One region of the Metasolibacillus sp. FSL K6-0083 genome, then DNA from elsewhere that is predicted to be linked to it. Evidence: riboswitches for the same ligand, from Rfam matches in the RefSeq annotation. Region 1 holds a riboswitch; each other region holds the start of a gene.
The links. A riboswitch is a leader RNA that binds a small molecule or an ion and turns the genes downstream of it on or off. The one in region 1 is predicted to bind thiamine pyrophosphate.
Positions count from the first base shown of each region.

Region 2: it holds a riboswitch for thiamine pyrophosphate, as region 1 does, so the genes downstream of both, thiT (energy-coupled thiamine transporter ThiT) here and tenA (thiaminase II) in region 1, are expected to answer to the same signal.
Region 3: it holds a riboswitch for thiamine pyrophosphate, as region 1 does, so the genes downstream of both, thiM (hydroxyethylthiazole kinase) here and tenA (thiaminase II) in region 1, are expected to answer to the same signal.
Region 4: it holds a riboswitch for thiamine pyrophosphate, as region 1 does, so the genes downstream of both, tenA (thiaminase II) here and tenA (thiaminase II) in region 1, are expected to answer to the same signal.

Region 1 is NZ_CP152046.1:2,279,304-2,285,446, forward strand. Features, by position in the region: gene MHB51_RS10570 (acetamidase/formamidase family protein) at 130-1,467, opposite strand; TPP riboswitch at 1,782-1,882, shown strand; gene tenA (thiaminase II) at 2,238-2,924, shown strand; gene MHB51_RS10580 (acetylornithine deacetylase) at 3,123-4,400, shown strand; gene MHB51_RS10585 (ABC transporter ATP-binding protein) at 4,489-5,250, shown strand; gene MHB51_RS10590 (ABC transporter permease) at 5,250-5,990, shown strand; gene MHB51_RS10595 (ABC transporter substrate-binding protein) at 5,993-6,143, shown strand, end outside.
Region 2 is NZ_CP152046.1:3,269,651-3,275,793, forward strand. Features, by position in the region: gene pfkB (1-phosphofructokinase) at 1-194, shown strand, start outside; gene MHB51_RS15275 (fructose-specific PTS transporter subunit EIIC) at 208-2,079, shown strand; TPP riboswitch at 2,182-2,289, shown strand; gene thiT (energy-coupled thiamine transporter ThiT) at 2,381-2,935, shown strand; gene MHB51_RS15285 (hypothetical protein) at 4,047-4,511, opposite strand; gene map (type I methionyl aminopeptidase) at 4,659-5,411, shown strand; gene MHB51_RS15295 (hypothetical protein) at 5,763-6,143, opposite strand, start outside.
Region 3 is NZ_CP152046.1:721,482-727,624, reverse strand. Features, by position in the region: gene MHB51_RS03295 (YdcF family protein) at 510-1,082, opposite strand; TPP riboswitch at 1,207-1,307, shown strand; gene thiM (hydroxyethylthiazole kinase) at 1,481-2,227, shown strand; gene thiD (bifunctional hydroxymethylpyrimidine kinase/phosphomethylpyrimidine kinase) at 2,233-3,048, shown strand; gene thiE (thiamine phosphate synthase) at 3,045-3,680, shown strand; gene MHB51_RS03275 (hypothetical protein) at 3,759-3,896, shown strand; gene MHB51_RS03270 (hypothetical protein) at 4,508-5,239, shown strand; gene crcB (fluoride efflux transporter CrcB) at 5,256-5,603, opposite strand; gene crcB (fluoride efflux transporter CrcB) at 5,600-5,980, opposite strand; gene MHB51_RS03255 (NUDIX domain-containing protein) at 6,039-6,143, shown strand, end outside.
Region 4 is NZ_CP152046.1:2,723,372-2,729,514, forward strand. Features, by position in the region: gene MHB51_RS12795 (serine hydrolase domain-containing protein) at 14-1,414, opposite strand; gene MHB51_RS12800 (MarR family transcriptional regulator) at 1,407-1,889, opposite strand; gene MHB51_RS12805 (dihydropteridine reductase) at 2,544-3,260, opposite strand; TPP riboswitch at 3,407-3,498, shown strand; gene tenA (thiaminase II) at 3,608-4,294, shown strand; gene MHB51_RS12815 (ABC transporter substrate-binding protein) at 4,312-5,289, shown strand; gene MHB51_RS12820 (ABC transporter permease) at 5,300-6,058, shown strand; gene MHB51_RS12825 (ABC transporter ATP-binding protein) at 6,055-6,143, shown strand, end outside.

The sequences.
Region 1 (6,143 bases):
ACAGGTCATTGCAGAAGCAGTTTTTTGTGCTGAAAACGAAGCGACAGGTACAAGCATTTTTAGCAAATAGTTAATGTAGAAGCAGGGGCTGTCCGAAAAGATATTCACTTTTCGGACAGCCCCCTATCCTTAATCATACTGCTGTTTTACTGGCTTATATATTTTTGCTTGTTTTAGCAATGTTTTCGGTACTTGGAATGTTGCTGTGACCACACCCGGTAGTCGACCAATTTCGACGCCACCTGTTAAGGTAATACGATTTTTCACCTCATCGCTAGATAAATCTAGTAAGGCTGCTGCCCGTTCCACCGCATTATCCGTTGCAATATTTAGATTGACGCCCGTTCCAACAACCGAAATAGGCAATGCCTCCTCTAGCTGCTTTAATCCATATTCCTCTGCTAGCTCTCGTGCTAAGCGCTTTTCCTCTTTCGTGAATGGCTTTGCAGTATATGGTAAATCTTCTTCATTCGCTAAAATAATTGGTCCGTCGATAGCTACTTTTTTTAGCACGCTTACTTGTAATTGTACAATGCCGGCAACATCTGTCGTATGTCCCGCCATTTCACCATCGCCCTGCATTGCATGCATATCACCGATATAAACACCGCCACCATCCACTTTTACAGGGCAAATAATAGTAGCTCCTTGACGTACGCGGCTAATGTCCATATGGCCATCGGTTTTATGTGAGACTAATTCCTCCTCAGTTAAAATAAACTCATGTGGTGCACCGATTAATGCCGCACCAAAATCACCCGCATTATGTGAATCAGGTAGCGCTTTTGAAGGCACTGTGCCTAACTGCCCTAAAAATGGGCGCATTCTTGCTAACACGCCAACTAAATCAGAAGGCGCTAAACTTACGACAGGATTTTGCTTCGAGTTTTCAGGTATTCGCATATAATGATTAGCATCTAACGCAATTTTTCGCGCACCGTCCTTGCCCACTGTCACACCTAATTGTTCATTATGGTGAAAAGCCATCGTATAACCATTTGTAATAGCAAATGGCGCAGTTGCTGTATCACAAATTGCACAGCGAATTGCCTGTGGTCCGATTCCTTGAACCTTCGTTTGTGGATGTAGCTTGCCGCAGCCAGGGCATTTTACTTTCACAAATGGGTCACCTATGAAACGGTCTGGCAGTGCTTCATCCGTACCAGATGCAGTCGCAATGGACGTTACTTGAATTGATTTAATTTTAATAACAAGTGCATCTCCAACTTCAGCACCCTCTATGTATACCGGTTTTGTTACTTCATGCCCGCCTCGTATTTCAGGTGTTAGCATTGGTCCCCAGCAGCCAGGTGCTGTGTTGGCAATAATTGTCCCGCCATTTCGGAGCGGACCAAGCATCGGCTTATTTGGATCTAATACACCATTCGTAAACTCATTGACAAAAAGCGTTTCTACTGCTTTAATCGTTTCGTTATTCTCATGTTCGATTGGTTGTTCATTCGTCATTAAAGCCACCATCCTTTTATACTTTATATTACTAGTTTAACTAGTGATATATTGGAGTACAAGCATTTACGTGAATTTAGAAACTTTTGTGTGTTAAGCGACTTTTTATATGTCTATATTGACAAGTTGCAGCAAAAGATAACAAGCTAGTTGAACGGTGCATTAATATTATATTCTCAATACTAATCTAGAGATTATTTTATATTAATAATCCTTATCACAATGAGCTGTTTATTTTGTTTTAAAGGAAAGTAACTGTAAGCGGCCACTTGACAAACAATTATGTCTATGATTAGCTAGATACAATCAAATATTCAAATTACTAGGGGAGCATAATTTTGCTGAGAGAGACAAGTCTTGACCCTTTGAACCTGATCTAGGTCGTACTAGCGTAGGGAAGTAATGGTGAAATATGTGCATATATTTTGTTATATACATTAACCCATTCCTTATACTACAGGAATGGGTTTTTTGTGCCTAGTATACGCATATACTCTCAGGTGCAAATTCCGAGTTTCCATGACAAAAATAAGGGTTATCTAAAAAGAAAGGGGCTGAATCTAGAGAGTTCTGAAGACAAGACACAGATTTGAGTAAGGCAAATCTCACAGAAGGCTAGGTATGATTAGGTGAGCTTGCCAAACAAAACAAAGCTCTTTCTGTTTAATTGAACCACCGTATACAAATTCATACGTAGGTTTGAGAGGTAAGGAGTTCATCGCTCCCCCTACTCAATTATATTTTAGTAATGACAAAGGAGAGTAAATTCAATGACATTTTCTGATCGTTTATTTAAAAAAGTGCAGCCTGTATGGAATAGTTATTTAGAACATCCTTTTGTAAAGGGGATTGGGGAAGGGACTCTTGAGAAGGAAAAATTCATACATTATATGAAGCAGGACTATGTGTATTTAATAGAGTACTCTAGAGTTTTCGCAATAGGGAGTACCAAAGCCAATGATTTAAAAACAATGACTATTTTTGCAAATTTATTGCATGGAACAATGAATTTTGAAATGGATTTACACCGTGAGTATGCAGCGAAATTTGGGATTTCCAACGAAGAATTAGAAAATACAGAGCCATCTGCTACAATGACAGCGTATACAAGCTATATGCTTAGCCAAGCACAGTTAGGCGGAGTAGAGAATACGATTGCAGCAGTATTAGCATGTGCATGGAGTTACAATTGGATTGGTAAAAAATTAGCTGAATGGCCAAATTCTTTAGAGCATGAACTCTATGGAAACTGGGTTAAAATGTATTCTTCTGACGGGTTTACTAAAATTGCTGAAGATTGCATCGATTTAATCAATGAGATTGCACAAGGAAAGCCAGAAGATGAACTGAATAAACTAGAAGAAATATTTGTGAAAACAAGTTACTTTGAATATATGTTCTGGGATATGGCTGAAAACATTTCAATGTGGCCAGTAAAAGAATTAGCAAAAATTTAATATTGATTTGGTGTAAATAATAATCGAATGGACAGGAAAAGAATAATTAAATAGAATCTGACCACTAGAGAGGGTGTATTACTACTTACAAACTAGTACATCCTAGTAGAAAGAAGCGGTTCATGAAAATAAATTGATAGATTTCAGACCACTTCTTTTCGCAAGTGGTTTCTCTATTACAAAAAAGGCGGGAATGTTGTGACAAATAATATCGAGAGATTGATGCTTCAAGTAGAAAATCGCAAACAAGAATTGATTGATTTGGTTACTACACTTATAAAGTTTGAAACACCCGCACCACCTGCAAGAAATACAAAAAATATTCAACAATTTATCGCAAATTATTTAAAAAATCTTAATTTTGAAATTGATATATGGGATGTGTATCCAGATGACCCCAATGTCGTTGGGGTGAAAAAAGGAACGGAACCTGAATTATATAGCAGTTTAATTATTAATGGGCATGTTGATGTAGCTGAAATACGAGATGACGAACAATGGTTAACGAATCCTTTTGATCCAATAGTAACTGAAGAGGCTATTATAGGTAGGGGCGTAGCTGATATGAAAGGAGGAATTGCAGGGGCCCTATTTGCATTAAAACTTTTACATGAGGCAAAATTTGAGGTGAAGGGCGATCTCATTTTCCAATCTGTCATCGGAGAAGAAGTCGGAGAGGCTGGTACACTTCAATGTTGTGAGCGAGGATATAAAGCCGACTTTGCGCTTGTTGTTGATACGAGTGATTTACATATACAAGGTCAAGGCGGGGTAATCACGGGTTGGATTACGATAAAAAGTGCTAAAACATTTCATGATGCTATGAGACGAAATATGATTCACGCAGGTGGCGGACTATTGCAAGCAAGTGCCATTGAAAAAATGATGAAAATAATAGAAGGATTGCAAGATTTAGAGCGCCATTGGGCGGTTACTAAGCAATATGAAGGATTTCCACCTGGTACAAATACAATCAACCCTGCTGTTATTGAAGGTGGAAGACAGCCCGCTTTTATAGCTGACGAATGTAAACTATGGATTACTGTTCACTACTACCCTAATGAAACTTATGAAGAGGTATCTAGAGAGATTGAGGAACATATACTTTCTGTTGCAAAGTCGGATCCATGGCTAAGGCACTATCCGCCGACATTCGTGTGGGGAGGAAGTTCGATGATTGAAGACAAAGGCGAAATTTTCCCTTCACTAGAAGTTGATCCGAATCATCCAGCTGTTCAATTATTGTCCTCCTCTCACCAAATGAACCATGGAAAAGAAGCTACGATTGATGTATCTCCTTCCGTTACTGATGGTGGATGGTTTGGCGACGCAGGTATCCCAGCTGCCATTTATGGACCAGGCGATTTTCAAAATGCTCATGCAGTAAATGAATCTTGCTCCATCGATCAACTTATTGCTTTTACGAAAACGATGATTCATTTTGTTTACGAATGGACAAACACCAAGAAAAAGTGACAGAAATGGAGGTTTATCTTGGTATCAACATAAGTTAAAGGGGAACGCGGAAATCAATTGAACAAGAAGGATGAAAGACTTTATGAGTATGGATAAAAAGCATGATTATGTACTGCAGTTTAAAGATGTATCATTTTATTATGATCACCCACACTATATTTTAAATAAGTTAAATTTTCAAGTAAATAAAGGTGAGTTTGTCAGTATTGTTGGGGCAAGTGGAACAGGCAAATCAACAATATTTAGACTACTTGTGGGACTGGAACAACCAACAGAAGGCTCTATTTTTCTAAATGGTTATGAAGAAACGAATCGTCTAGGTAAAGTAGGCTATATGCCACAAAAAGATTTACTTATTCCTTGGCGAAAGATAGCGGAAAATGTTGCTTTACCACTCGAAGGAAAAAATAAGAAATACGATAAACAATTAGTTTTAAATAGATTAAAAGATTTCGGATTAGAGCATGTTTACAATAAATATCCCCATGAACTATCAGGAGGGATGAGACAGCGTGCGTCATTTTTACGTGCTATATTAACTGGTTCAGATTTACTTCTATTGGATGAACCCTTCTCAGCCCTTGATGCGATGACAAAGCTGTATATGCAGGAGTGGCTGTTAGAACAATGGAATCAAACTAAATCATCGATTGTTTTTATTACGCATGATATTTCAGAGGCATTATTTTTATCGGACAAGGTTTTTGTCATTAGTGAAACACCGATTCATACGATTGAAGAAATCAATGTTCCATTAAAGAGGCCGAGAAGCAGACAACAATTAGATGCGCCTTCATTGATTAATTTGAAAAATGAACTAATCGATTATTTTAAAATGAAGGTGACATAATGAAAAGATATATGTATTCTGCCATATTACTTTCCACAACACTTGTGATTTGGGAGATTGTTGCAAGACTTGTTCATGTTTCATTTATTCTCCCATCACCCTCCCAGGTTATTATCAAATTGTGGGAGTTGAAAGACGTATTATTGCAATCCCATCTTCCAGCTACATTTGCAGTTATTAGCATAGGCTTGTCTATCTCTCTTGTGTTGGGGGTTGCAATAGCTATAGCCATGCATTATTCAAAGGTTTTAGAGCAATCTCTCTATCCTTTACTGATTACTTCTCAAACGATTCCAATTATCGCGTTAGCACCTATTTTTGTTCTATGGTTTGGTTATACAATTTGGAGCAAGGTTGTTGTGACGATTTTGATAACCTTCTTTCCGATTACGATAGGCATGTTTGATGGTTTACGTTCTACAGAGAAGGACTTAAAAGAATTGCTTCAAACATTTGGGTTAACAAAAAGTCAAATTTTTTTTAAGTTAGAAGTCCCCTCTGCCTTACCATCGTTTTTTTCAGGATTAAAAGTTGCGGTACCGATGAGTGTTATTGGAGCAGCAATTGGGGAGTGGTTAGGAGCACAATCAGGATTAGGGTATTTTAGTAGAAGAATGATGACTCAATTTGATGGAGCAGGTGTTTTTGCACCAATTGTTATTTTATCGTTCATCGGTATTGCATTATTTATTGTTGTTTTAATTATAGAAAAATCTTTTTTGAAATGGAGAAAAAATTAATGATGAAAAAACGGTTAAGTATCGTTATAAGTATGATGCTTGTATTTATCCTCGCAGCTTGTCAGAGTGAAGCCAGCAATGAGAAAGAACAAAATAAAAATCATAAAATTACAATGATGTTAGACTGGTATCCAAATGCGGTACATAGTTATT
Region 2 (6,143 bases), 990 kb from region 1:
TACTGAAAAATTCAGTAGGTGCAGGCGACTCTGTCGTGGCAGGGTTTTTGAGTTGTTATTTTCGCATGGGAGATGTGCAGCAGGCATTTCGGTATGGGGTGGCTTCTGGTAGTGCTACGGCCTTTTCATTAGAGCTATGTACGCAAGCAGAAGTAGAGGAGCTACTGCCGCAAATTCAATTAATTCACGTATAAGGGGGAGAGAAGGATGAGGATTACTGAGCTGTTGAAAAAAGATACGATGATTTTAAATTTAGCTTCAACATCTAAAGAGGCGGTGATTGATGAGCTAGTATCGAAATTAGATGTGGCTAATAGATTAGTAGATGCTAAAGCCTTTAAAGAAGCTATTTTAACACGCGAAGCACAAAGTACGACAGGTATCGGGGAAGGGGTGGCGATACCACATGCTAAAACAAACGCAGTGCGCACGCCAGCACTCGCTTTTGGACGCTCACAGGCGGGTGTTGATTTTGAGGCATTAGACGGTCAGCCAAGTCATTTGTTTTTTATGATAGCTGCCTCAGAGGGGGCGAACAATACGCATTTAGAAACATTATCGCGCTTATCGATGTTATTAATGGATGCGGCATTCCGTGAGCAGTTATTGAAGGCACAATCAGAGGATGAAATTTTAGCACTTATTGATAGTCAGGATCATGAGGATGAAGAACAACCAATAGTGTCAGCAAAGTCAGTAGCTTCACCCGGGGCAAAAATTTTAGCTGTAACTGCGTGCCCAACAGGTATTGCTCATACGTATATGGCTGCTGATGCACTTAAAACAAAGGCTGCTGAAATGGGTGTGGATATTAAAGTTGAAACGAATGGCTCAACAGGTGTGAAAAATGCGCTAACGGCAGAGGAGATTGCGGAAGCGACGACTATTATTGTAGCGGCAGATAAACAGGTTGAGATGGCACGCTTTGCTGGGAAGCATGTGATTCAAGTGCCAGTAGCAGATGGCATTCGAAAAACGCAGCAGTTAATTGAGCGTGCGTTAGAGCAAGATGCACCTATTCATACAGCAACAGGAAAACAGGAAGGAACAGAAAAGGAGAAGCGCTCAGGCTTTTACAAGCACTTAATGAATGGTGTATCAAATATGCTTCCGTTTGTTGTTGGTGGCGGTATTTTAATCGCAATATCGTTTATGTTTGGAATTAAAGCATTTGACCCGACAGATCCTTCTTATCATCCAATTGCCGAAGCATTGAACACAATCGGTGGTGGTAATGCATTTGGTTTAATGATTCCAGTATTAGCGGCATTTATCGCGATGAGTATTGCAGACCGACCAGGCTTTGCACCGGGGATGGTTGGTGGCTTCATGGCAGCAACAGGTGGGGCAGGTTTTTTAGGTGGTTTGATTGCAGGGTTTTTAGCGGGTTATTTAGTGCTTGGTCTGAAAAAAGTATTTGATAAATTGCCTACGTCACTAGAAGGAATTAAGCCTGTACTGCTTTATCCTCTATTTGGCATTTTATTTACAGGACTTATTATGATGTACATTATAATTGAGCCTGTAAAAGGGGTAAATGAGGCAATTACATCGTGGTTATCTAGCCTCGGGACAGGAAACTTAGTTATGCTTGGTTTATTGCTCGGTGGTATGATGGCAGTTGATATGGGTGGACCGATTAATAAAGCGGCCTTTACATTCGGTATCGCTATGATTGATGCGGGAAATTTTGCACCACATGCAGCAGTAATGGCAGGGGGTATGGTGCCACCATTAGGTTTAGCACTTGCGACAACATTTTTCAAACGCAAATTTTCCAAAAGGGAAAGAGATGCAGGGAAAACATGCTATATTATGGGCGCATCTTTCATTACAGAGGGCGCAATTCCATTTGCAGCAGCAGACCCAGTCCGAGTGATTCCAGCTTCAATTATAGGTGCAGCAGTAGCAGGGGCATTAACGATGATATTTGGTATTGGACTTCCTGCGCCACATGGTGGTGTATTCGTTTTCCCTGTTGTTGAAGGAAACCCAATCCTATACTTGCTAGCAGTAATAGTAGGTTCCATTGTCACAGCGCTTATTGTTGGCTTATTGAAAAAGCCAGTAGCTGAATAACTAGATATGCATTAGTTAACTACTTTCAGTAATCCACTAAAACGTATTGAAATACAAAGCGATATTCAGTACAATGAAACTGTTCTAACAAATAAATCATCATATGACCACAAGGGGAGCCGATTAAGTCGGCTGAGATTGTACACTCGTTGTACTGACTCTTTGAACCTGTAAGTTAAAGCTTGCGTAGGGATGTGGATAGAAACCGACTTCTAAGCGATGTTAGGCTCTGTCCTAACATTGCTTTTTTGTTTTCTATTCTTCCTCTTGGTTCCAATGAACAAAAGAAAGGAGACTTGTTATGAACAATAAAAATTTAGTAATTTTAATGGAAATCGCGATTATGGCAGGACTTAGCTTTATTTTAGGCAAGCTGGCATTTAGTCTTCCACAGGGCGGCTCAATAAGCTTTGGCATGCTACCAATTGTATTAGTAGCGTTTAGACATGGTGTACTTGCTGGTATGGCAACAGGATTTCTTGAGGGGATAATCAGTGCGATGATGGGCGGCTATATTTTGCATTGGTTTCAGGCCGTTTTAGATTTTGGGCTAGCCTCAACGGTAGTTGGTTTGGCAGCAGTAATGCGCAAGCCACTATTAAATGCGCTTCATGAAAAAAATAAAAAAGCGATTACACAATATATGACGATAGGCGTTTTGCTCGGTGCTACTCTTTCGTTTATTACGCATGTGTTATCAGGTGTTGTGTTCTTCTCTCAATATGCAGGAGACCAAAACCCATGGATTTACTCAATTATTTATAATGCAACACATATGATTCCGTCTGCTATTTTAACAATAATTGTAGGCTCTTTATTGTTTTCAACTGCGCCAAGACTATTAAAGGTAGCATAAAGTAAAATATCAAGGGGGTATCTGAAAAATCATTTTGAGACGACCACTTTGTACCGAAAGCGAAGCGATAGGTACAGCATTTTAGCGAATATTTGATATAGAGGTAGGGAGGCTGTCCAAAAAGCCGTGCATAGCGGGCATTTTGGACAGTAGCGATGATGTTTCACAAAATGTTGATTCCTATAAAGTGAACCTTCAATCAGTGGGGGCTTTGCCCCCCACTGATTGGTGATAGAGGAACACAAGCTAGGATCTTCGCATCCTGCGAAAACGCTTGTGTGACCAACATCGTGTTGGCCTCATTCTTAGTTTTTACAGGCTGTTTGATCCCCCACTTAAACATCCTGTTTTTATCTGCTGTTTTGAAGTGGGGGTCTTACAGCCTGCTTCTGCGGTTACTCGTCGCAAACAAATTTGTTAATACGCGATAAACAGAAAACGCCTCTTTTAAAAATGGGATGGACATTGGTTTTAGCTGCGCTATCCTTCAGTAAAAGGGAAGCGATGAAAACATCGATTTCAATGCGGTGTCAAAATAAAATAGACTTTTCGGACAACTCCCTTTGGTAGTTGATGAAAATGAATGAAATTTTCAGCCAAGAGCTATAGCAATAAGCAGTCCAAAGGATATTGAGCAAATTAGGATAATTGGGACTAATAGAAGACCTATATATCTTAATAATCTACTCCCTGTTTTCATTTTGAAGCCTAAAACCCCCACTACAAAGCTCAAGATAAAACAAAGCAGTCCTACGCCACAAAATATATAAAACAAGGTTACCTCCCAAGTAGTAAGAGGCGGTGGTCCTCCAGGCGTAGCTATACTTCTATTCCACCCTACTGACACACTTGAAAGAATAAAAAATAGCATGCCTAAAACTGCAAGAATTATTGAATATATGGAAAGCCTATTCATAAAAAAACCTCCTAATCAAACCATTTATAATTGATGATTTTAGCAAAGAAGAAAGGGCTGTCTCAAAAATCGAGCTTCTCCTCAGTACAATGAAAAATTAGCTTTATGCTTATTTTAAATTTTACGCCTTGGCATAATTGATTTGAATAAGCAATACCAAAAACGACCAAAATACCGACTTAGCACGGTTGCTTCCTAAAGCGTTTCTTTTAATAATGCTTTAATACGTCGTTTCTCCGCATACATACTTTGATAAATCCAAAGACCTTGCTTATAAAAAATATCAGCAGATAAACGAAAGCCTAAAGAAAGGGCAATTACGTGAAATAATACGGGCATGTAAAAAAGAATATCGATTAACCAACTTGTTTGAAGGTGGCAATATTTCACTAGTAATACATACACTAAATGCAAAAGAGTAGAAAGGAAAACTAAAATACCCAAACCAATTACTATCGAAGTATAAAATGGGACGTATTGAAATGAGGAAGTATAACGTAAAAAGCTTCCCAATAATACAAAGCAAAAACTTAGTAACGCAATACTTAATAACCTTGTTTCTGTCATTTTAAAATTATTAAGTAATAACTTAACAATGATAGATGTTAAAATGAAAATAGGGATGATAAATAATACAAAATAAATAGCTAAGCTTGTCATTGCATCACCTCATGCGTTTGAGTAAATGCTTAATTATTAAAATCTTCAGAAAATTTATAATTTTGTTGGTGGAAGTCCAATATACAATTTATTTGTACATTTGTGGTATAGTAATTAAAGATTTTCTTTAAAGGAAGGGCGTTTAAGATGATTGTAACTACTCAAGAAGAATTAGATGCGTTTAAAAAGATTGGTCGTATCGTCGCGGAAATCCGTGAGGCGATGAAATCTGCTACGAAGCCAGGTGTTACAACAAAAGAACTAGATGAAATAGCTGGACGCATGTTTGAGGAGGCAGGTGCGCTGTCTGGACCTAAAGGAGAGTATGATTTCCCGGGGTATACTTGCATTAGTGTGAATCACGAGGTTGCACATGGTATCCCTGGTGATAAAGTAATTCAAGAGGGCGATTTAGTCAATATTGATGTATCAGGCTCCTACAACGGCTATTTTGCAGATACAGGCATCTCTTTCGTTGTTGGTGAAGGCTATGCCGATAAGGAAAAATTGTGTACTGTAGCAAAATCTGCTTTTGAACGTGCAATGACGAAAGTAAAAGCAGGTTCAAAATTGAATCAAATCGGAAAAGCGGTTGAGCGTGAGGCCAATGCAAATGGGCTAACAGTCATTATGAATTTAACAGGACATGGTTTAGGGCGTTCACTGCACGAAGCACCTGACCATATTTTAAATTACTATGATGCGTGGGATTCAACAATTATGACAGAGGGTATGGTGCTTGCTGTTGAGCCTTTTATCTCAGCGAAGGCAGAGCATATCGTTGAAGCAGGTGATGGTTGGACATTTATTACTCCAGATAAATCACTTGTTGCACAAATTGAGCATTCTATTATTGTGACAAAGAATAAACCAATAATTTTAACAGAGCTAGAAGATTAAAGAAATAGGGGCTGTATGAAAAGCGTATGAATAAACCGCTTATCATACAGCTCTTTGCTGTTTTGTTGAAAACATTAAGAAGCTCCCTCTATGCTAACCACATAATTAACATCTAGGACCAATGTTTTTTGCGACGAATAACCGTAGGAGCACGTGTTTTTATACCGATAATAAGGCGACAGATATAGAAGTTTCCAAACCCTACAGCTAGCGAGATAATACCTTTGTTAAGCTCATTTCAGCAGGTGTTCAAACATCTGCTGATAAAGAGGAATTCAGTCTTTGTCACTGGACGGCTAAACAGCTTGAAAAAATCAATTATACCGAAGTGTAATTGATTTTTTTACAGCATTAATTATTCTTGCTTTTCGAAAAAATAAGAGAGGCGACAAGCACAGCGTTTAAAAATAGCGCCGCAGCTGTTACAAATAGCTCTTCAAACCCATTATGCCATGCAATACCTAAATAGCCCCAAATAAATATGGAAGGTAGTAGCCTATCAAAATAACGATATCGAAAATGAAGTGCCATTGCAGCCCCGATAGTTAATAAAATAACAGCCCATAAAGCATTACTTAACCCTAAGCCATGCCAATTATTATAAACCATCGTATATGAGAAAAAGACATATGTTAAAAATAGCATCCAGCCAAAAAATAATGAGATGGCTACGCGCTCTTGTCGCGGCTTCCTCTTTAAGGAATATGTCCGATAAAGCATAAAGAGCGAAAG
Region 3 (6,143 bases), 1.6 Mb from region 1:
ATTTGTAATATTGACGATGATTTATCATTAAACACTTTACAAAGAGGGTGTCCCCAAATGGTTTTTGGACGCCCTCTATTTTTTTATGTTATATTTAGTAGAAAAGAACTAAAGGTGTTGTAAATGCACTCTTTGCTAACAAAGATAAAAGAGTTTTTTCATCAAATAAATCATTACATAAAAAAATAGGTCTGTCCCAAAAGCTGTGCATAGCCAGCATTTTGGACAGTAGCGATGATGTTTCACAAAATATTGATTTATATAAACAGAGAACGCCTTCTTTAAAAATGTGATAAACATTGGCTTAAGCAGTGTTATCCTTCAGTAAAAGGGAAGGGATGAAAACCTTTATTTCAATGCGGTGTCAAAACAATATGAACCTTTCAGACAACCCCCGAAGAATGCCAGATTTGCGCAATTATTGAAATGGGGTAAAAAAGCGCATCAAAGTGTGTTATCAATGCGTTGAATATGCGGGGCGACGCGCCTATCGTAAGTAATATACGTCTTTATCGCTTAAATATATATGTTTTTAATAGCGCGAGTCGCTCGCGCATTCTTGATTTCACTTCTACGGATGTTGGTGTTTTAGCTACAAGCACGTCCGCTTCTAACCCAATAATTTCCGCTAAAAATTTAGCACGTTGCAAATGGTAGTCGTTAGATACAATCGTAATTGTTGTAATGTCCTCTGGTAATAGCTCCTTTGAAAAAAGTAAATTTTCATATGTAGAAGTGGAGTCTTCTTCAAGTAATATACGCTCTGCTGAGATACCGTGACTTATTAAATAGTCTGCCATTATAGATGCTTCTGTTGCGGGCTCATCATCTCCTTGACCGCCTGAAACGATGACTTGTACATGCGGGTGTTTTTGTAAATAATCGTTTGCCGCTTCAAGTCGATATTGCAAGGATAAGGAAGGCTCACCAGTTGGTCGTACCTTTGCACCTAAAATAATTAAAAAATCATTTGTGCCATTTGCTTTTGGGGAAGTACCTTTATTTATTTCGTTGTCAAGAAAGTAATAGCCCACGCCATAAAAAATAGCAATAGCTGCTGCGATGGAAAGCCATTTTTTCATATAATCACCTCTTGCTATAATAGAACGAGTGGTAGGAGAAAAAGATTCAAATTATATCTCTTTAGCAAGAAAAATAGATTATCTATTGGAAAAATTCGCAACTAGTGCTACGATAATGAATGACAACAATTTGCAGGGGGACGCTTTTGGCGTTGAGAAGGTTAAAACCTGACCCTTAGAACCTGTTCAGTTAACACTGGCGTAGGGAGCAAAGTACACGGTAGTAATTTTTCCTTGTATTTGACGCTCTCTATGTTTAGAGGGCTTTTTTTGTCGACTATTATCGAGTGCTAATTTTAGATTTCATTTTTCGGCTAGGTTTGAAAAAGAAATGAGCTTCAAATTAGTCGATAGAGCTTTCCGGAAAATAAAAAACTTGGAGAAAGAGGTTGCAAACGATGACGATAGGTAAAATTCGACAACAGCATCCACTTATTCACTGTATAACAAATTACGTAGTAGCAAATTTTACAGCGAATGGACTTTTAGCAATTGGTGCTTCACCAGTTATGGCTGATGAAGTGAGTGAGGTGGAGGAAATGACCTCCATTTCGAACGGCTTATTAATTAATATCGGCACATTAAACCAATCTAAAGTTCCTGCGATGCTTGCGGCAGGAAAAACGGCGAATAAGCACGGGATACCTGTTGTGCTAGACCCTGTAGGGGTTGGTGCAACGAACTATCGCAAGCAAGTAATTCAAAGTCTATTGCAGCAAGTGCAGTTCCAATTAATTCGCTGCAATGAAGGGGAGCTTGCTGCCATAGCTGGTGTAGAATGGCAAGCAAAAGGAGTCGATAGTGGGCAAGGAAATATTGATACCATTTCTGTTGCGCAAGAAATAGCCAAAAAATATGCTACAATTGTTATTGTAACAGGTGCGACAGATATTGTGACAGATGGAAAAATTGTAGAAAAAGTAACGGGTGGTCATGAGCGCATGACATTCGTTACAGGTTCAGGCTGTTTATTAAGTGCACTATGTACTGCGGCGCTAACACTTGAAGGAGGACCGGTAGCCAATTTGGCATCGCTTTTACAAACGTATAAGGTAATAGCTGAAGAAGCGGAGCACAATTCAACATATATCGGCTCGTTCCAAGTAGAAGTATTAAATGGCTTAGAAAAATATGCGAAAGGCTGATGAATGTGAATATTGTTATGACAATTGCTGGCTCAGATAGTAGTGGTGGGGCAGGCATACAGGCAGATTTAAAAACATTTCAGGAGCTAGGCGTTTATGGCACATCTGCGATTACAGCGTTAACAGCTCAAAATACCCTTGGTGTATCGGATATTTTAGCTGCTTCCCCTGAATTTATCGTTGCCCAAATGAACGCGATTTTTGAGGATTTACAAGTAACTGCTGTAAAAACGGGTATGCTATTTTCCGCAGAAATTATTGAAGCCGTAGCGGTAGAGCTACGCAAGCAAAGTGTGCAGCTTGTTGTAGACCCTGTTATGATTGCAAAGGGTGGCGCAAGCTTGTTACAGCAAGAGGCGATTTATGCATTAAAAACGAAGTTACTACCTATTGCAACCGTCCTTACACCGAATATTCCAGAAGCTGAAGAAATTACAGGCATTACAATTACAACAGTTGCAGATATTGAAATAGCGGCAAAGAAAATTTTAGAACTTGGTGTGCAATGTGTGGTGATGAAGGGCGGTCATTTAGAGGGGGAGGAAGCTGTTGATATGGTATATTTTGCTGACGGCTCCTTCTTTGCGATGAGCAGTGAACGCATTGATACACCGCATACACATGGGACAGGCTGTACATTTTCCGCAGCTTTAACAGCATTTTTAGGAAAGGACTATGCTTTACGTGATGCTATTATAGAAGCAAAGCATTTCATTCAAGCAGCGATTTCACACCCATTAAATATTGGAAATGGACATGGGCCAACGAATCATTTTGCGTATCGTAAAGCGCAAATGAAAGGGCAGGTGAAGCTGCATTGAAACGTGAGAAGCTAGCCGTTTATTTTATTATGGGTACTATAAATTGTCAGCGTGAGCCGCTTCATATTTTAGAAGAAGCATTACAGGCTGGTGTAACCATTTTTCAATTGCGTGAAAAGGGAGAAGGGGCACTTAAAGGTGCTGCGCTACTAGAGTTTGCAAAGCGCTGTCAGGCACTTTGCCTTGCATATGATGTTCCCTTTATTATTAATGACGACATTGAACTAGCACTAGCTATTGATGCTGATGGTGTTCATGTTGGACAGGATGATATGAAGTTAGTGAAAATTCGCCAGCAGCTACCCGATAAAATAATCGGTGTATCCGTTCACAATGAGGACGAGATGCAGGCTGCTGTAGCAGGTGGAGCTGATTATGTTGGCATTGGGCCAATTTTCGCAACTATTTCAAAGGCAGATGCAAACGAGCCAGCAGGCGTCGCATTTTTAGCAAAGGCGAGAGCGACATATCCTACATTTCCAATTGTTGCAATTGGTGGTATTACAGCGGAGCGTGCTGAACAGGTGCTGACAGCAGGGGCGGATGGCGTTGCGGTTATTTCCGCGATTTGTCAAAGTGAAAATATAGAGGAAACAGTTAAAAAATTTTCATCTCTTCAGCAAAAAAACTAAATGAATAAAAGTTTTTAATAGCTATGTCACAACTCCTCCTTGTTATTCATTGTATGGATAAAAGGAGGAGTTTTTATAATGAAAACAATTGTTATCGTCGGTGGAGGATATGCAGGGCTTCATTTAATCGAAGTGCTGAAAAAAGAACTGAAAAGCTTGCTTGGAAAAACGATAAAAACTATTTGTATAGATAAAAACCCATACTACTCATGTTAAATTGTTTAGCACCCTATTTAAAGTAGAGTATTCTTTCTACTGTAATTATATTAAAATGGAAATATTATTTAGAAATAAAGAAAGGTAGCCATATTTCAAGGAGCAGGGAAAATGAGACTGAGAGAAGCAGCATTGGAGACGCACAGCAAGTCGCGACATTAGCCCAAAAAATTTGGTAAAACAGGTGATTGGCTTTACAGCGTTTTGATTATGTTGAAGGAACGAAGACGAATCCTGTCGGCTACTTAGAAGGTTTATTCCGCATAAACGGGCAGTAAGACACCCAATTCAAGACTTGAGTGAAAATCGACTTAAGGATAAGTGGGAGATTCACTGCCCAATTGGTTCAACTAACAATCAGTGGGGATGAGGAAACCCCCTCTACTTATTGGATTTTCACTTTTATGTGGAGGCGAATGCCCACATGCAATGTATTGTGAAAAAATTAGTTGCTACATGTGGAGAATGGGCTCGTCCGCAAGGCTGTGTGGAGTTTGTAAGTGATTGTGAATTAAAACAATGAAGAGAGCTTGAGAACGCATGTATAGCTAGGCTTTATCGAAGCAAACTGCATTATTTGTTTTACGAAAAAACTGTAGGAGGAACTTGTGATGGTATGGCACTATATTTCATCAAAGCTAGCAGCGGCTGGCTTTGCCCTTTCAATTATTTTTGGCTATTTACTTGTAATCACGAATTTTAATTTATATGAGTTTAGTGAAGCGGCACGTTCATGGACGCTTTGGGCAATACTTTTTGGCTATGGAATTATTATAACTTGCATTATTGATGCAGTGACAGAAAAATGGCAGCAAATTACCCGTTATAAAAATGCTTTATATATTTTAGCGGGCTTTCTCTTCTTCTTACCATTTGGCTTGTCGATATTTACTTTTATTGCGGGTGTTACAGGTGCTTTAGTAGCAGGTATTTTTTTAGGCGGACAAACAATTGCTAAAAATTCTAAAGCATTTAACATTGCATTCATCGCACTACCTTTACTTTTGCTAATTATGATTCAGTTCGATTTCACAACAAAAAAAGACTGGCAAGAAACGATGACTGAAAATACATTTAATGTAACGTATCAGCATTTCAATGGTCAGCATAAAATTCCTTTAAAGCTGGAAAAGGGTGATATTGTTACTTTTGAAGTTGTTGTTCATTTTGGAAATGGTGGGGGAGGGTACAGTTTCCAAAATGCGCAAGGTCATCCTATTGGTCAAGAGGAACTCGGTGCAAATCGTTATCAAGTAGAAATCCAAAAGGACGGTACATATTATATTGTTCTTACAGGAAATAGGGCAGCTGGAGAAGCCACGGTGGAGTGGGAAATTAAATAGGAGCGTCCCAGAAATGCTAGACGCCCATTAACCATCCACCTGCAAATGCAAGTAATATACCTAGGAGACAGCTCGCACTCATATAAAGCACGGCTGCGAGCAGCCCTTTATTTTCATAAAGCTTCACGCTCTCGACAGAGAAAGTAGAAAATGTCGTAAATGCACCTAAAAAGCCTGTACCAAATAGTAGCTGCCATGATGAATTAGGTGAAAGTACAATGCATACACCTAATAAAAACGAGCCAAGTAAATTAATACAAAACGTAGCGAGTGGGAAATATGTGTGAACATGCTGCTTTACCCAATTGCTGATGGCAAAGCGACTAATAGCTCCAAAAAAACCACCAATTGCGACGTAAATCATAAATTACCCTCCTTTGTACCGAGACGTAAGCCAACAAATGCACAAATAAAGCCACCAACTAAACTTAGAGTGATATAGCTAAAAGCGACAGGCGCTTGTCCATTCGTTAATAATGCTACACACTCTACACTAAAGGCGGAGAAGGTAGTAAATGCACCAAGAAATCCTGTCGTTATCGCTGTTGAAATATTCGGGTTGATATTTGGAAAGCGTGGTAAAAAGCTAGTAAGCCAGCCAAGTAATAAGGAACCAACTAAATTAATGGACAATGTGGCAAGCGGAAAATCGCTATTAAACTGCTCACCGAAATAAATGCTAATAGCGTAGCGTAAAGATGCTCCAAGAGCTCCAGCAAGACCAACTAGTAAGTAACGCATCAAATCACTTCCTTTTGAAGTTATATTTTATCATATTCATAAAAGATGGAGGGGTAATATGTTGGGGATTCGTAGCGCAGTTGTCATAGAAGAAAATAATAATGTCTTATTAATTAAACGCATAAAAAATGGACAAACCTATTTTGTTTTTCCAGGAGGTCAG
Region 4 (6,143 bases), 440 kb from region 1:
AATAGGTAATATTTCAGTTGTGATCTGCATGATTAAAATCCCATTTATCCTCGGTTAATGATTGACGCACTGCTGTTTGTACTTCAACACCATTAACAATCCTTATTAATTCCTTACCGTTCTCTGTTATAAAACTAACCTCTATTGATAATCCTCTCAAGAAGAATTCTTTCTCTGCTTTAGCGTATAATTCAAGTTTCATTGTACCGGGCATTTCGATAAATAGTCTGTTGTTTTCTAATGAAACATGAATGATTAAATCCGGGTGTTCCGTTAGTGCATAATCACCGACAAGGCGTTTTAAAACATTTACTGGAATGACTCTGGCACGCTTTAATAGAGGTTTTTCCTTAGCAAGTTCATAAGGCTCATCAAAAGCTACTTGCTCGATTGCGTATAAGACATGTTGGTCAAAATCGAAATCTTGTTCTTTATTTCTTAGTACAATAACAACAATATCATGATCGATGAAGCGTCTAAGATGTGTAACATATCCTGGCCAGCCGCCACTATGCCAAATGATTCGTCCTTTTTTCTTGATATCCTCTAAGATCCAACCAAAACCATAGCTAAGTGGTGTTTGGGTTTTTGTCACCGCTGGTGTATAAGCTTCTTTTAGTAATTCGTCATTGATTAAATTTCCGGTGTTTAGAGCACGTTCATAAAGATATAAATCCTTGACAGTTGATTGAATACCACCATCACCAAGTATTCCATCTAAATAAATAACCATTTTGGACTCTTCGAAATCATCAGCCAAAACGTACTCGCCTGCATATACATCATAGACATAACCGTATGCATAATCTTCAATTTCAATCTTTTCTTTTCTAACACCAATAGCTTGAGTGCGAGTCATTTGAAGTGGCTTAAAAATATTTTCTTGTAAAAAGTAGGGGAAACCCATGTTGGTTACACGCTCAACAATGAGCGCGAGTAAAATATAGCCCGTGTTACTATATTCAACACGCTCATTTGGTGCAAATAGACGGTGGGGTTTGTACTTGACTAAATATCTAAGTAAGTCGTCATTGTCTGCGATTTTCGTTTTATCCCAGTATTTCTCAAACAAATCTAAATAATCGGGGAGTCCGCTCGTATGGTTAAGTAGATGTCTAATCGTAATGCCTTCATAAGGTAGATTAGGTATCCATTTCTGCACGAAGTCCTCAAGATTTAGTTTGCCTTCCTGAACGAGTAGTAAAATTGCAGTTGCTGTAATTGGCTTTGAGACAGATGCAAGGTTGAATAAAGATTGTGATGTTAATGGACGTTTTGTTGACAAGTCAGCATTACCAAAAGCTCCTTCGTATAAAATCTCGCCTTTTTTAGCAACAAGGACTGTACCATTTAACAATTCCCTTTCCTTAATTTCATTGAATAAACTTTCTAAGTTAGCCTTTGTGTTAGTCATGATTGTTTTCCTCCTCATCTTGTTTTGTATATGTCTTTTCTACAATGTTACTTAGCTTTGTGATAATCCTTTTGAGTTCTTCCATTTCACTCAATTCCATTTGTGTGTAAATACGATTAATAATTTGACGATTTATTTTTTCTTCTTTTTCAAAATATCGAGTTCCCTTATCTGTCAGTTGCACAAGTATTTCACGTCTATTTTGTGAATTAATAGTCCTCACTAAATAATTTCCATCTTCAAGTTTATTAACAATCTGTCCAACAGCGCTTGATGTTATTTTCATTAGTCGAGCAATTTCTCCAATAGAAATTTTTCCGTAATCTTTAACAATATCCATTAAAATTGTTTGATTCCTAGAAAGATTATCATCTAGTAAAGATTGATATTCTTTTATGATGATTTTATTCATCGTATAATGCATGTCATTTATTTCAGTAACGAGTTCAAATAATTCATCTTTATTTTTTTTCATATTAATAACCTCCTTATATTATAAAGTTTACTTTATTATAAAGTGGACTTTAATATTGGTCAAGATTAATAAAACATTTATATTTATCCGCTTTGCCGTTGAAGATATACAAATTTCCATTAAACTATGTACAAAAACGCTCACTTAATGATGTATAAAATCACTTGCCATCTAGAACTAGATGATTTTTTAAACGATAGGAATTGCCAACGGTAGTGACAACTACTGAGGTTTAGACCAACATGATATTGCCCACTCAGTCGCTCGCACATATGTTGCGGCGGTACTAGACTAGGTCTCCCTTTATCAGCGTGTCGTCTCGCCACTCGCTAAAATCAATCTAATGCATGAATATTATTTCTCCACTTATTTACTTTGTTAAATAGGGGCTGTCCTAAAGCCGTGCATAGCCGGCATTTTGGACAGTTAGCGATGATATTTCATAAGATGTTGATACATATAAACAGAAAACGCCTCTTTTAAAAATGGGATGAACATTGACTTTAGCAGTGTACTCCTTCAGTAAAAGGGAAGCGATGAAAACATTGATTTCAATACAGTGACAAAAAATGGATTTTCGGTCAACTCCACAAATGAAGCGTCCAAAATGTAGTGCTTTAGCACACTTTTTGAACGCTTCCTCACTAAGATATATTAAACTGGTAAATCCAATGATAAAAACTCAGCACGTTGTTGTGCGTGCTTGTCGAGCATAATTTGTTCAGGCTGGATGCCTTGTTCACGTAGTATTTCAATGTTTTGTGCAAGGAATTCATCGCTGCCAACAACGTAGAATAAACCTTCTTTGTCTGCGGCTAGATTTTTCACTTCTTCATAATAGTCTTTGCGATTATCGACGAACTGTGCGATGAATTTCTTGGCAGGTGCAGATTCAAAAATATTTGGGAATAAGAAATCCTTTGTGGAATCGATATTTAGTGAATGAATTTGATTCACATTGTCTGCACGCTCTAAATAATCAAGTACAAGTGGTCTAAAAGTAGCTAAGCCGACACCAGATGATAGCAGATAAATATTTTTATTATCTCTTTTTAGCGGTACATTCGAATGTGTTTTAAAGATTGCTACTTCAGTGCCAATTTCAATATTTTTTAAAATCGATTTGAATTCAGAGCATTGTTCTTTAATGCGTGTTGTAATACCGATTGAATTTTCGTGCGGTAAAGTGGAGATTGACATATGGCGGATGAGCGCGCGGTTTGGCTTTTCTCCAGCATTAAATCCCTTTAGTGCGAAATGGGTGTGCGAGCCTTCTTCCCATGTAAAGCCCTCTGGAAGGTCCAGCATGTATGTTTTAACCTCAGGCGTTTCTTCAATAATCTTATTTATTTTCGTCCAGTAAATTTGCATTATATCTTCTCCTCACTTATTTGTATGTCACTATCTACTATACAATAAGTGATAACTATTCTCAATTAAATAGATTGATTATTTTAAAGAATATTTGACATTTAATTTTAATGCGTTATGATGGATTTGAAATTAAAATATGATTCTTTTTCTACTAGGGGTGCCAAATAATGGCTGAGACTTACTCTTAGAACCTGATCTCGTTAGTACGAGCGGAGGGAAGTAGATGGGAAATGAATTCGTTTAATAACGATGTATTTTGGCATATATTTGCTTACTTCATTCAAAAACGAAACCCTCCTACTAGTGTTCCTTTTAGAAAAAGAACAAATTAGGAGGGTTTTTTTATGAAATTTACTGATGAATTACGTTTAGCAACAAAGGAGAGCTGGGAGAAAAGCTTAAATCACCCATTTGTACAAGGCATTGTGAAGGGGGATTTACCTCTTGAAATTTTCAAAAATTATATTTTGCAAGATATCTATTATTTGAACCATTATGCAAAAATTCATGCGCTGGCAGCGGCACAAGCAGAGGATTTCGCGATTACCGCTTTTCTGGCAGAAAAAGCGCGCAATACCGCACAAGCTGAATTAGGGGTGCATGAAGCACATGCGAAAATATTAAATATTACTGAGGAAGATATGGAAAGTTTCAAGCCAGCACCAACTGCTTACGGCTATACATCACATTTATATCGCTCAACAATGTATGGAAATTTAGCCTATATTATTTCGGCTATGTTGCCATGCTATTGGCTATATGCTGATATTGGCAAGGCTTATGAGCACGCAAATCCAGAAACTGAAATTTATCGCAATTGGCTTGCGACATATGCGAGCGATTGGTTCCAAGAGGCAACACAGGCTCAAATTGATTTATTAAACTCACTTGTGGAGGATATGAACGAAAAAGAAAAAGAGAAGGTGAAGGAACAATTTATTATCGCAAAGGAATATGAACTAGCATTTTGGGAGATGTCCTATACATTTGAAAAATGGTTATCACAGCGTGATGAGAAAGTGAAGTCATAGGTGGGGGATATATTGCCATGCGAATAGTCTTGAAATATTTAGCATTATTATCACTAATCTTCCTTTTAACGAGCTGTCAGACAAAGGAAGGGAATGAAAAGGTTCAACTGTTCTTAGATTGGACGCCAAATACAAATCATACAGGAATTTATGTAGCAAAGGAAAAAGGATTTTTTGAAGAAGTAGGCTTAGACGTTGAAATTATGCTGCCAGGCGAGGTACGTGCGGAGCAAATTGTAGGGTCTGGCAAGGGGCAATTCGGAATTAGCTTTCAAAATCAAGTAACGCAAGCGCGTTCAGAAGGTCTTCCTATTGTTTCAATCGCTGCGATTATTCAGAAAAACACTGGAGGCTATTATACGCCAAAGGCAAAGGGAATTAAAACGCCAAAAGACTTTGAAGGGCATATATACGGTGCATATGGCTCGGAATTAGAAAAAGCTTCTTTACAGGCTGTTATGAATAAAGAAGGTGGAGATGCTTCGAAAATTGAGACGGTACAAGTCGGCAATACAGATTATTTTGTAGCGCTAGAGCGAGACATCGATTTTGTCAGTATTTTTTATGCATGGACAGGTATTGAAGGTGAGATTCGTGATGCGGATATGCATTTTATTAAAACGACTGATTATGCGCCAGAGTTAGATACTTACTCACCCCTTATTATTACGAACGATAAAATGATTGAAGATAATCCTGATACAGTGCAAGCCTTCATTAATGCTGTATATAAAGGCTATGAGTTTGCAATTGATAACCCACAGAAATCGGCGGATATTTTAATTGCTGCAGAGCCCGACCTTCAGCCAGAGCTTGTGAGACGCAGTCAGGAGTGGCTATCTCCTCACTATAAAGAAGGTGCAGAGGCTTGGGGTGTTCAAGAGGCAAGTCGATGGGAAAACTTTGCGGAATTTATGGTAAAGCATCAGATTATCGGTGAAGTAGATATTCAACAAGCATTTACAAATGAATTTATCGCGAACGCAATGAAGTGAGGAAACAGCTATGAGAATAGAAAATATGTGGAAGTCGGTGCTAGCTCTTCTAATCGCAATTACTCTTTGGGAAATAGCAGTGAAGCTGTTGCAGATTGAAGTATGGGTACTACCTGCACCTTCCGTTATCGCAAAGGAAATGTTCATTGTTTTCCCCGCCATTTTCCCGCATATGCTGGCGACGATAAAGCTTGTATTCGTCGGTTTTTCGTCAGCCATTGTGTTAGGTATTAGTGTCGCAACAATGTTACATATTTTGCCGACTGCACGGGAAATCGTTATGCCGTTTCTCGTTATTTCTCAAAATATCCCAACAATTGTGCTAGCACCACTTTTAATGATTTGGTTTGGTCTAGGAGATTTCCCGAAATATTTAATTATCGCAACGACAGCCTTTTTCCCAATCACCATTGCAACGCTTGATGGATTTAGACAAACTGAGCGTGATTTGATGCATTATATGCAAATGATGGGAGCGACGAAAAAGCAAATTTTTTTAAGGTTGCAATTACCTGATGCAATCCCAAGCATCTTCTCAGGAATAAAAATTGCTGCAACGTATAGTGTGATGACAGCCGTTGTAGCAGAATGGCTAGGTGCACAAAAAGGAATTGGCGTATTTATGACGTTATCTGCCTCCTCCTACAGAACGCCACGTGTTTTCGTTGCAATCGTTATAACAATTATTCTGAGCTTGGCATTTTTCGGACTATTTTTAGCACTTGAGAAATGGTTTACGCGCTGGAAACGAAATGAGGGAGTACAATGAGTCTGCACATTGAGCAGCTACATCATTCTTTCGGAGAAAAAAAGATACTTTCCGCTATTTCTTTCACTGCACAGGATGGCGAGTT